DNA from 2 places in the Mesorhizobium monacense genome. Region 2 is predicted to be linked to the other one. Evidence: riboswitches for the same ligand, from Rfam matches in the RefSeq annotation. Region 2 holds a riboswitch; the other holds the start of a gene.

Region 1 (5,120 bases), 3.1 Mb from region 2:
AGTCGGCGCCGCAGACGTCGATGATCGAGATGAACTGGCAGCGCGGGTCGTCGCGCAGGAAGGTCGCCACCTCGATCAGGTCGCCCGGCTCGACCGAGACGGTAAGCTCGCCATAGGCCAGAACGGCGTTGTCGACCCTGCCAGCCAGCTTCTCGCCCAGATAGGTCGAGAGTTCGTTCAACGACTGGCTCATGGGGTCACCGTTCGATCGTGCCGGTGCGGCGGATCTTCTTCTGCAACAGAAGAATGCCGTAAAGCAGCGCTTCGGCGCTCGGCGGGCAGCCGGGCACATAGATGTCGACCGGCACGATGCGATCGCAGCCGCGTACCACCGAATAGGAATAGTGGTAGTAGCCGCCGCCATTGGCGCAGGAGCCCATCGAGATGACGTAGCGCGGCTCCGGCATCTGGTCGTAGACCTTGCGCAGCGCCGGCGCCATCTTGTTGGTCAGTGTGCCGGCGACGATCATGATGTCGGACTGGCGCGGCGACGCGCGCGGCGCGACGCCGAACCGCTCCGAGTCATAGCGCGGCATCGAGGTATGGATCATCTCGACGGCACAGCAGGCGAGACCGAAGGTCATGAACATCAGCGAGCCGCTGCGCGCCCAGGTGATCAGCGCCTCGGTCGAAGTGACGAGAAAACCCTTGTCGGCCAGCTCGTTGTTGATCTCGAGGAAGAACGGATCGTCGGAACCGACCGGTCGACCGGTATTGGGGTCGATGATGCCCTTGGGCTTCGGTGCGACGAGCGTGCCGGAACTGTCGTTCAATCCCATTCCAGCGCTCCTTTTTTCCATTCATAGGCAAAGCCGATGGTCAGCACCGCCAGAAACACCATCATCGACCAGAAACCGAGCATGCCGATCTTCGAGAAGGACACCGCCCAGGGAAACAGGAAGGCCACTTCCAGATCGAAGATGATGAACAGGATCGACACCAGGTAGAAGCGGATGTCGAACTTCATGCGGGCATCGTCGAAGGAGTTGAAGCCGCATTCATAGGCGGAGAGCTTTTCCGGATCGGGATTGCGGTAGGCCACCAGGAACGGCGCAATGATCAGCGCCAGGCCGACGACCAGCGCCACGCCGATGAAGAGGACTATGGGCAGGTACGAACTCAAAAGTGCGTTCATGCTGCGGCTTTCCGTTGGCGGTCAATCCACTTTGATTACAGCAACCAACCTTAATGCGGAAGCGTGACAGATTAACCGCTGAACCGTTTTAGGTGGCCTATGCTGCAACGCGGCGAGGGTTAGCGCAGCGCTTTCGGCGAAGCAAGTCAAACCTTGTTCAAAACGCGGTGCTGGACGGCATATCCCGGAAAACTGGTCCGATCCGCTCTTGTTTGATTTCCTTCACTTTTTACTCCACTTTTCTCTCCTGACACATATCCCGCCAAAACCCTGCTAGCATGACCAGGAATCATCGGTTTTTGCTTGGCTTGAACAGCATCAGGGCGACGTCTGCATGAAGGAAAAGATCTCGCTCGGCATGGCCCGGCGCGTCGCGCTCGCAGCACAGGGATTTACCGACCCGAGACCGGGCGGAACACCCGACCGCCGCCATCTGGCCCGCGTGCTCAGCCGTACCGGCCTGCTGCAGATCGATTCCGTCAGCGCGGTGGTGCGCGCCCACTATATGCCGCTCTATTCACGCCTTGGTTCCTACCCGCTCGCCTTGCTCGACAATGCCGCCGTGACGCGCAAGCGCACGGTGTTCGAATATTGGGCGCACGAGGCCTCGTTCCTGCCGGTCGAGACATATCCGCTGATGCGCTGGCGCATGCAGCGCGCCGAGCGCGGCGACGAAATGTATCTGGGGCTGGCCAAATGGGGCCGCGAACACGCCGCCTATATCGAGGAGATCTACCGCGAAGTCGTCGATCGCGGCCCGATCGCCGCTTCCGCGCTGGAAGGCCAGAAGGGGTCGGGCGGCTGGTGGGGCTGGAGCCACGCCAAACACGCCTTCGAATGGCTGTTCTGGGCCGGCCGCATCACCACGGCGTCGCGTCGCGGCTTCGAGCGGTTTTACGACCTGCCCGAACGCGCCTTGCCGCAGGCGGTCCTCGACCTGCCGGTGCCGGCGGCCGAGGACGCACACCGCGAATTGCTGCGCATGTCGGCGCGCGCCCATGGCGTCGCAACCGCCGGCGACCTGCGCGACTACTTTCGCCTGTCGCCAGCCGATATGAAGGGGCGGCTGGAGGAACTGGTCGAAACGGGCGAGCTGCTGCCGATGCGGGTCGAGGGTTGGGACAAGCCGGCTTACCTGCACAAGGACGCCCGTTTGCCGCGCCGCATCGAGGCCCGCGCCCTGCTGGCTCCCTTCGACCCTGTCGTCTTCGAGCGGGCGCGTGCGGAGAGGCTGTTCGACTTCCGCTACCGCATCGAGATCTACACGCCCGCCGAAAAACGCCAGTACGGCTATTACGTGCTGCCGTTCCTGCTCGGCGACACGATTGTCGCGCGCGTCGACCTCAAGGCCGACCGCCCGGCCAGCGTCCTGCGCGTCCATGCTGCTTACGCCGAGGCCGGCGCACCACCCGAAACCGCCGCTCAGCTCTTCGAGGAATTGAAGCAGATGCAGGGCTGGCTCGGGCTTGAGCGCATCGAGGTGACGCCCGCGGGCGACCTCGGTCCGGCGCTTGTCGACATCGCCGTGTCGTAGACGCGCGTTGACACAACTATCCCTACAAGCCTAAATCCGCTGCAGACGGTCTCCTCTCGGCAAAGGGAGGAGCCAAGAGGGAATGCGGTGCGGGACAAAAATCCCAAATCCGCGGCTGTCCCCGCAACTGTAAGCGACGAGCCTGAGCCGAAAACCACTGGGATGTTCCCGGGAAGGCGGCTACCCAAGGCGATGACCCGCGAGCCAGGAGACCTGCCGTCTGAGACATAAAGAATCCGATCGCCTGGCGGGTTTTCCGGGCAAGGAGCCTGATTTGGAGCGCGACAGCAGTTTTTCGGCTGAGACAGCGGACATATTGTCCGGCGGGGACGATTCCCTCGCCGGCGTCACAATCATTGTCTGCGCCTCCTGTCGTGACGAGACCGGCTCGGACGCCCATCCCCGCGCCGGCGCGCTGCTCGCCGAAGACACGCGCCGCGCCGCTTCGGGCGAAGACCTCCATATCCGGACCGTCGAATGCCTCGGCAATTGCAAGCGCCGCCTCAGCGCCGCGATCCTGCGCGACGGCTGCTGGAGCTACGTCTTCGGCGACCTGACCACCACCAGCGGCGCCGACCTCGTCGCTGGCGCAAAGCTCTTCGCCACCTCGACCGACGGCCTCATCCCCTGGCGCGGCCGCCCCGATTCCTTGAAGCGCGGCCTTGTTGCCCGCATCCCTCCCCTTGATCTGCTGAAGGACTGACCATGACCGCTCCAGATTCGTCCGCCAACCTCTCCCGCGTCCCCTGCACCGTCGTCACCGGCTTCCTCGGCGCCGGCAAGACGACGCTGATCCGCCATCTGCTGGAAAACGCCAAGGGCAAGCGGCTGGCCATCATCGTCAACGAGTTCGGCGACATCGGCATCGACGGCGAGATTTTGAAAGGCTGCGGCATCGACACGTGCCCGGAGGAGAACATCGTCGAACTGGCCAATGGCTGCATCTGCTGCACCGTCGCCGACGATTTCGTCCCGGCGCTGGACCAGATCCTGTCGCGCACGCCGAAGGTCGACCACATCCTGATCGAAACCTCGGGCCTGGCCTTGCCGAAGCCGCTCGTCCAGGCCTTCCAGTGGCCGAGCGTCAAAAGCCGTGTCACCGTCGACGGCGTCATTGCCGTGGTCGACGGGCCGGCCCTGGCCGAAGGCCGCGTCGCCAACGACATGGACGCCCTTCAGGCGCAGCGCGCCCAGGACGAGACGCTCGATCACGACGACCCGGTCGAGGAAGTGTTCGAGGATCAGGTCGCCTGTGCCGACCTGATCATCCTGTCGAAGAGCGATCTGATGGACGCCGCCGGTTCGGCCCGCGCCAATGCCCTCATCGGCGAGCACCTTTCGCGCGCGGTCAAGATCGTGCCGACCTCGCAGGGCAAGGTCGATCCCTCCGTACTGCTCGGCCTCGGTCTCGCCGTCGAAGACGACATCGAGAACCGCAAGTCCCATCATGACGGCGCATTCGACCACGAGCATGACGACTTCGACACGTTCATTGTCGACATTCCCTCGATCGCCAATCCGGATGAGCTGGCGAAACGCGTCGCCACCGCCGCCGAGGAAGAGAACGTGCTGCGCGTCAAAGGCTTCGTCGAGGTCGGTGGCAAGCCGATGCGGCTGCTGCTTCAGGCCGTCGGACCGCGCGTCAACCACTATTACGACCGCGCCTGGACGGCGCAAGATGACCGCCGCTCGCGCCTCGTCGTCATCGGCTTGAAGGGGCTGAACCGCCCGGCCATCGAGCGTATCCTCGCCGGCTGAGGCAAATCCGAACCGCGATGCACATCCTCACCACAACATCCGCCTCGCTCGACGACCTCGCCGAGCCTGTCGATCTCCGGCAGACGCCGGCGGATATCGTGGCACTGTCCTTTACCGACAGCGATCTCTCCGGACTGGCGGCGGCATGGAAGGCGGACGCGGAGCGCCTGCCGTCGATGCGGCTCGCCGCACTTCGCGATTTGCGCCATCCGATGTCCGTCGATCTCTGGATCGACAGCGTGGCACGACATGCCAGGGTCATCCTCGTCCGCATCCTCGGTGGCTACGACTGGTGGCGCTACGGCTGCGACCAGCTCGCCGCAATCGCGCGCGAACGCGGCATCAAACTGGCGCTGCTGCCCGGCGAGAGCCACGACGAGGATTTTCGCCTGATCGAAGGCTCGACGCTGCCCCGCGAGGAGCTCGATGCGTTGCTCGGCTATTTCCGCGAAGGCGGGCCGGAGAATATGAGCGCGCTGATGCAGAGGCTGGCGCGGTTGGCGGGATCGGATGCGGCAGTCGCCGAGCCGGTCGCGGTGCCCAAGGCGGGATTTTACGAGCCTGGACGAGGCGTCGTGGAGAAGCCGGGCCTTTCGAATGTCCGCGCCGCCGTCATCCCCATCCTGTTTTACCGCTCGATGCTGCTTGCCGCCGACGTAGCGCCGATCGACGCGCTCGTCGAGGCACTCAGAG
Region 2 (5,120 bases):
TGCTCGAGCACTACCGGCGCTTTCTCACCTTCCGCCGCCAGCATGCGGCGCTGGCCAAGGGCGACATCACCTTCATCGAAAGCGAGGGCGACACCGTCGCCTTCACCCGCCGCGAGGGCAACGAACAGGTCGTCTGCGTCTTCAACCTGGGCAGCAAACCGGCCGAGGTCGCCCTCGGCGGCCAGGCGCTGCAGCCCTTGCCCGGGCACGGCTTTTCAGGACAGTCTGGCACAGGCTCGGTCCGCCTCGGCGGCTACGGCGCCTGGTTCGGGCGCATCGATTAATTCGCAGGGAAACCACCAGGAGGAAATCATGGCCGATGTCACGCTGAGACAGGTGAAGAAATCATACGGCAATCTGCACATTCTCCACGGCATCGACCTCGACATTAAGTCGGGCGAGTTCATCGTCTTTGTCGGCCCTTCGGGCTGCGGCAAGTCGACCTTGCTGAGGTCCATCGCCGGGCTGGAGGAGATCACCTCCGGTGAGCTCAAGATTGCCGGCGAGGTGGTGAACGATGTGCCGCCGTCGAAGCGCGGCATTGCCATGGTGTTCCAGTCCTACGCGCTCTACCCGCACATGACGGTCTACGACAACATGGCGTTCTCGATGAAGATCGGCAAGGAAAGCAAGGCCGAGATCGACAAGAGGGTGCGGCAGGCGGCCGAGATCCTGCAACTGACCAAATATCTCGACCGGCTGCCCAAGGCGATGTCGGGCGGCCAGCGCCAGCGCGTCGCCATCGGCCGCGCCATCGTGCGCAATCCGAAAGTGTTCCTGTTCGACGAACCGCTGTCGAACCTCGACGCGGCACTGCGCGTCGCCACCCGCATCGAGATCGCCAAGCTGAAGGAATCGATGCCGAATACGACGATGATCTACGTCACCCACGACCAGGTCGAGGCGATGACGCTGGCCGACCGCATCGTGGTGCTGAAGGAAGGCCATATCGAGCAGGTCGGCACGCCGATGGAGCTCTACAAGCGGCCGGGCAATCTGTTCGTCGCCCAGTTCATCGGCTCGCCGGCCATGAACATCCTGCCGGCGACCATCGACAAGACCGGCAACCCGACCATTGTCAGCCATGTCGGCGGCCGCAAGGCGACGGTGCCGATCGCCACGCCGGCATCGGCGAAAGGCGCTGCGGTCAGCTTCGGCGTCAGACCGGAGGATCTGGTGATTGCTACCGGCGCGGACTATCTGTTCGAGGGAACCGTGGACTATGTCGAGCAGCTCGGCGAGGTCCAGCTCGTCTATGTCGATATCGGCCGGGCCGACCTGCCGCTGGTGACGAAGATGCCGGGCAATGTCGAGGTCAAGCGCGGGACGACGCTGCGGCTGAGCGCGGACGCCGGCGACCTGCATATCTTCGACGCGGACGGCCACTCCTTCTCGCTCCACGCGCCGGAAGTGAAGGCGGCCTGAAGACAGGCCATCTGGCATTGCATAAAAACAAGAGCGGCGGGCCTAGCCCGCCGCTCTTGTTTTGCTAACGACCTCGGCGGTTAGTTGTTGCCGAAGAGGTTGCGGTCGCTGCCCTGAGGGGCGGACTTCTGCACGTCGCCCGACGAGTTCAGCAGCTTGTAGACCGGCGAGCCGGTATTACGCACAGACGAGGTCTGCGTAGTGTCGATGTTGGCGGTCGTCTGCTTGTTGACGGCACTCGCACCAACGCTGTCGTTGCGGGCATAGGCGCTGCCGCCGGCGATCAGAAGCGCGGCGGCAGTAAGGACAATCTTGTTCATTTTGGGTGCTCCTGGATTTTCAGTTCCCGGAGCGGCGGGCTTGACCGCCGCTCTGCGTCTTGGGATCGGCTGTTAGTTGTTGCCGAACAGGTTGCGGTCGCTGCCCTGGTCGACAGGCTTCTCGGTGGCCGGTTCCGACTTCTTGATCGAAGCGGTGTACGAGCTGTCCACTGCAGCAACCGGCTGGTCGGCGCCATTGGAGCCATAGTTGTCGCTGCCTGCGAAAGCGCTGCCGGAGATGGCCAGAACGGCGGCGGTGGCAAGGATGAACTTTTTCATGTCAAATACTCCTGAATTTTGGTGTCCCGGGCGGCAGGCCCTGCCTGCCGCCTTCTTAGCCGGGCACAGGCTTAGTTTTTGCCAAAGAGGTTGCGGTCGCTGCCCTGAACGACGGGCTGGTTGTCGGCATGAGCCGGCTTCTGGATCGAAGCGGTGTGCGAACTGTCGACCGCGGCGGCAGGCTGGTTCGCACCGTTGGAACCATAGTTGTCGCTACCAGCGAAGGCGCTGCCGGAAATGGCCAGAAGGGCGGCGGCAGTGAGAACAATCTTTTTCATTTTTAAATACTCCAGTATTTCTATTTCAGTTTTTCCGTCCGTCTAGCGGCGTGTCTTGGGAAGGAATTCGCGTCGTTCGGACAGCCCCGATGTGGGAAAGCCAAGTGGCGGTTTCCAATCACGAAGTTGTTCCGCGTGGACCATGACTCTGCATCTTGAAATTGTACCAGAGCCTACTACCACCGAACCTTTTATCAACTTTATCAATTGGTTATCAAAAAGCCGCCTATGCATCACCAACTGTGTCGGAGTGCCAGCGTTCACACCGTCCTGCACGCACCGTCAACAGAAACGAACCGTTCGGTTCGATTTTAGAATCCGCTAATAGTCACTTTTCGATACTGTTAACCATTTAGACGTCGGCAAAAGGCTGATCGGCGAGCGATTCGTGACGGGCACCAAGTGCGGCAGAAGCGAAAATCGGCGTCCCTGGAGTTTGGCTGCGGTAATCACCATCCGTGTCGCGACACATGGATGCGATGTCGTTTTCATACCGCCGGCAATCCGGCCGTCATGGTTAGATCAATTCATCTCAGGTGCCGCCTCGTCGCCGACGAAGCGGAGAATTGGGAAGCCGGTCAAAACCCGGCGCTGCCCCCGCAACGGTGGTGGAGTTCAAGTCGCAACGGGAGACCACTGGGCAATCCGCCTGGGAAGGTGTCGCGACCGTCCGCAAGGACACTCCAGAGCCCGGAAACCAGCCGGAGATTTCTAGACTCGACTGATCGCGGTGGGCGGTCAAGAGGTGGATGGTGCATGTCCGGTCTGCCGCCGGATTGCCGCCGATCTTTCCTCCATCACCACCAGTTCAGTCCTTAAAAGATAAGGACAGGACATGGATGCGCGCAACGACATGCTGAGGCTGCTGCACAGCCGCAAGCAGGGCTACTCGTTGGAACAGCCCTTTTATACCGACGCCGATTTCTTCAAGCTCGACATGGAGCTGATCTGGTATCGCGACTGGCTGTTCATCGGCCATGATTGCGAACTGCCGAAGCCCGGCAGCTTCATCACCGCCCAGATCGGCGACTATCCGGTCGTGCTGGTGCGCGACCAGCAAGGCAAGATCAACGCCTTCCACAATTCCTGCCGCCATCGCGGAAGCCGCGTCTGCAACTTCGAGAAGGGCACTGCGGCAAAGCTGGTCTGCCCCTATCACCAGTGGACCTACGAACTCGACGGCCGGCTGTTGTTCGCCCGGCAGATGGCCGATGGTTTCGACAAGAGCCAGTTCAGCCTGAAGCCGGTCGCTTGCGAAAGCGTCGGCGGCTACATCTTCATCTGCCTGGCAAAAGAGGCGGCCGACTTCGCGCCGATGCGGGCGATGATCGAGCCTTACCTCCTGCCGCACCGGTTGCGCGAGGCAAAGGTCGCCTTCGAATCGACTATCGTCGAGAAGGGCAACTGGAAGCTCGTCTGGGAGAACAACCGTGAGTGCTACCACTGCGCCGGCAATCATCCCGAACTGTGCAAGACTTTTCCGGAAGCACCGACGGTGACCGGCATGCAAGGTGCCGACAGTGACCCGGAAATGCTGGCGCACTGGGCGAAATGCGAGGCGGCGGGCCTGCCGAGCAAGTTCCGCATCGACCCGGCCGGACAATATCGCGCCACCCGCGCGCCGCTGCTGCGCGATGCCGTCAGCTACACGATGAACGGCAAGCGCGCGGTGACAAAGAACCTGTCCGATACGGTCTCGGCCGATCGGATCGGCACCCTGATGCACTATCACTACCCAACGACATGGAACCACATTCTCATCGACCACGCGGTGACCTTCCGCGTGCTGCCGATCAGCGCCACGGAAACCGCGGTGACGACGAAGTGGCTGGTGCACAAGGATGCGGTCGAGGGCGTCGATTACAACCTCGAAGACCTCACCCATGTCTGGACCGAGACCAACGACCAGGACCGCCGCATCGTCGAGGAAAACGCCTTCGGCATCCTGTCGCCGGCCTACGAACCCGGCCCCTATTCGGAACTGCATGAAGGCGGCGTCATCCAGTTCGTCGAATGGTACGCGTCCTTCATCGGCCCGCGCCTTGCCGAAGGCGGCCGGCCGGCGTTGCGCAGTGTCGCCTGAGGGGTGAGGGGATGAATGCGATGACCGATCTCGGCCTCTACCGCCACCTCGACGAGATGGCGCCCTGGAACGACAGGCTGCAGGTGCTGGAGGTGATCGGCGTCGCCGACGAGGCGCCCGACGTCAAGACCTTCACCTTCCGCTCCGACAACCAGACCTGGTTCCGCTACAAGCCGGGCCAGTTCGTGACGCTGGAGCTGCCGACCGCCGACGGTCCGCTGATGCGCACCTACACGCTGTCGTCGTCGCCGTCGCGGCCCTTCTCGATCGCGGTGACGGTCAAGGCACAGGCCGGCAGCATCGGCACGCGCTGGATGTTCGATCATCTGAAGCCCGGCACCCACGTAAAGGCCTACGGGCCGGTGGGCGACTTCTCGCTGCACAGCCATCCTGCGGCGAAGTATCTGCTTATCTCGGCCGGCTCCGGCGTCACGCCGATGATGTCGATGCTGCGCTGGCTGAACGACTGCGCGCCATGGACCGATGTCGGCTTCGTCAACTGCGCGCGCCGGCCGGAAGAGATCATCTTCCGCAAGGAGCTGGAATTGCTGGGCAGCCGAATGCCCGGCCTGTCGCTCGGCTTCATGATCGAGGAACGGTCGAGTCGTGAAGGTTGGTTCGGCCATATGGGCCGCATCGACGCCATCCGGCTGCCGCTCTTGGCGCCCGATTTCCGCGAGCGCGAAATCTTCTGCTGCGGCCCGGATCCGTTCATGCGCGCGGTGCGCGGCATGC

Evidence for each region. Region 2 has a riboswitch for cobalamin ahead of AC1RUK_RS25940 (aromatic ring-hydroxylating oxygenase subunit alpha). Riboswitches for the same ligand answer to the same signal wherever they lie in the genome.
Region 1: linked by a shared signal. The riboswitch ahead of AC1RUK_RS07415 (DUF1636 family protein) and the one ahead of AC1RUK_RS25940 (aromatic ring-hydroxylating oxygenase subunit alpha) in region 2 are both predicted to bind cobalamin.

What each region holds. Positions count from the first base shown of each region.
Region 1 covers NZ_CM165567.1:1,605,099-1,610,218, reverse strand. The annotation lists gene AC1RUK_RS07435 (NADH-quinone oxidoreductase subunit C) at 1-193, opposite strand, end outside; gene AC1RUK_RS07430 (NuoB/complex I 20 kDa subunit family protein) at 198-779, opposite strand; gene AC1RUK_RS07425 (NADH-quinone oxidoreductase subunit A) at 770-1,135, opposite strand; gene AC1RUK_RS07420 (winged helix-turn-helix domain-containing protein) at 1,470-2,669, shown strand; cobalamin riboswitch at 2,699-2,904, shown strand; gene AC1RUK_RS07415 (DUF1636 family protein) at 2,944-3,372, shown strand; gene cobW (cobalamin biosynthesis protein CobW) at 3,375-4,427, shown strand; gene cobN (cobaltochelatase subunit CobN) at 4,445-5,120, shown strand, end outside.
Region 2 covers NZ_CM165567.1:5,430,738-5,435,857, reverse strand. The annotation lists gene bglA (beta-galactosidase BglA) at 1-284, shown strand, start outside; gene AC1RUK_RS25960 (ABC transporter ATP-binding protein) at 313-1,425, shown strand; gene AC1RUK_RS25955 (DUF680 domain-containing protein) at 1,506-1,745, opposite strand; gene AC1RUK_RS25950 (DUF680 domain-containing protein) at 1,818-2,024, opposite strand; gene AC1RUK_RS25945 (DUF680 domain-containing protein) at 2,096-2,302, opposite strand; cobalamin riboswitch at 2,820-3,022, shown strand; gene AC1RUK_RS25940 (aromatic ring-hydroxylating oxygenase subunit alpha) at 3,138-4,385, shown strand; gene AC1RUK_RS25935 (FAD-binding oxidoreductase) at 4,406-5,120, shown strand, end outside.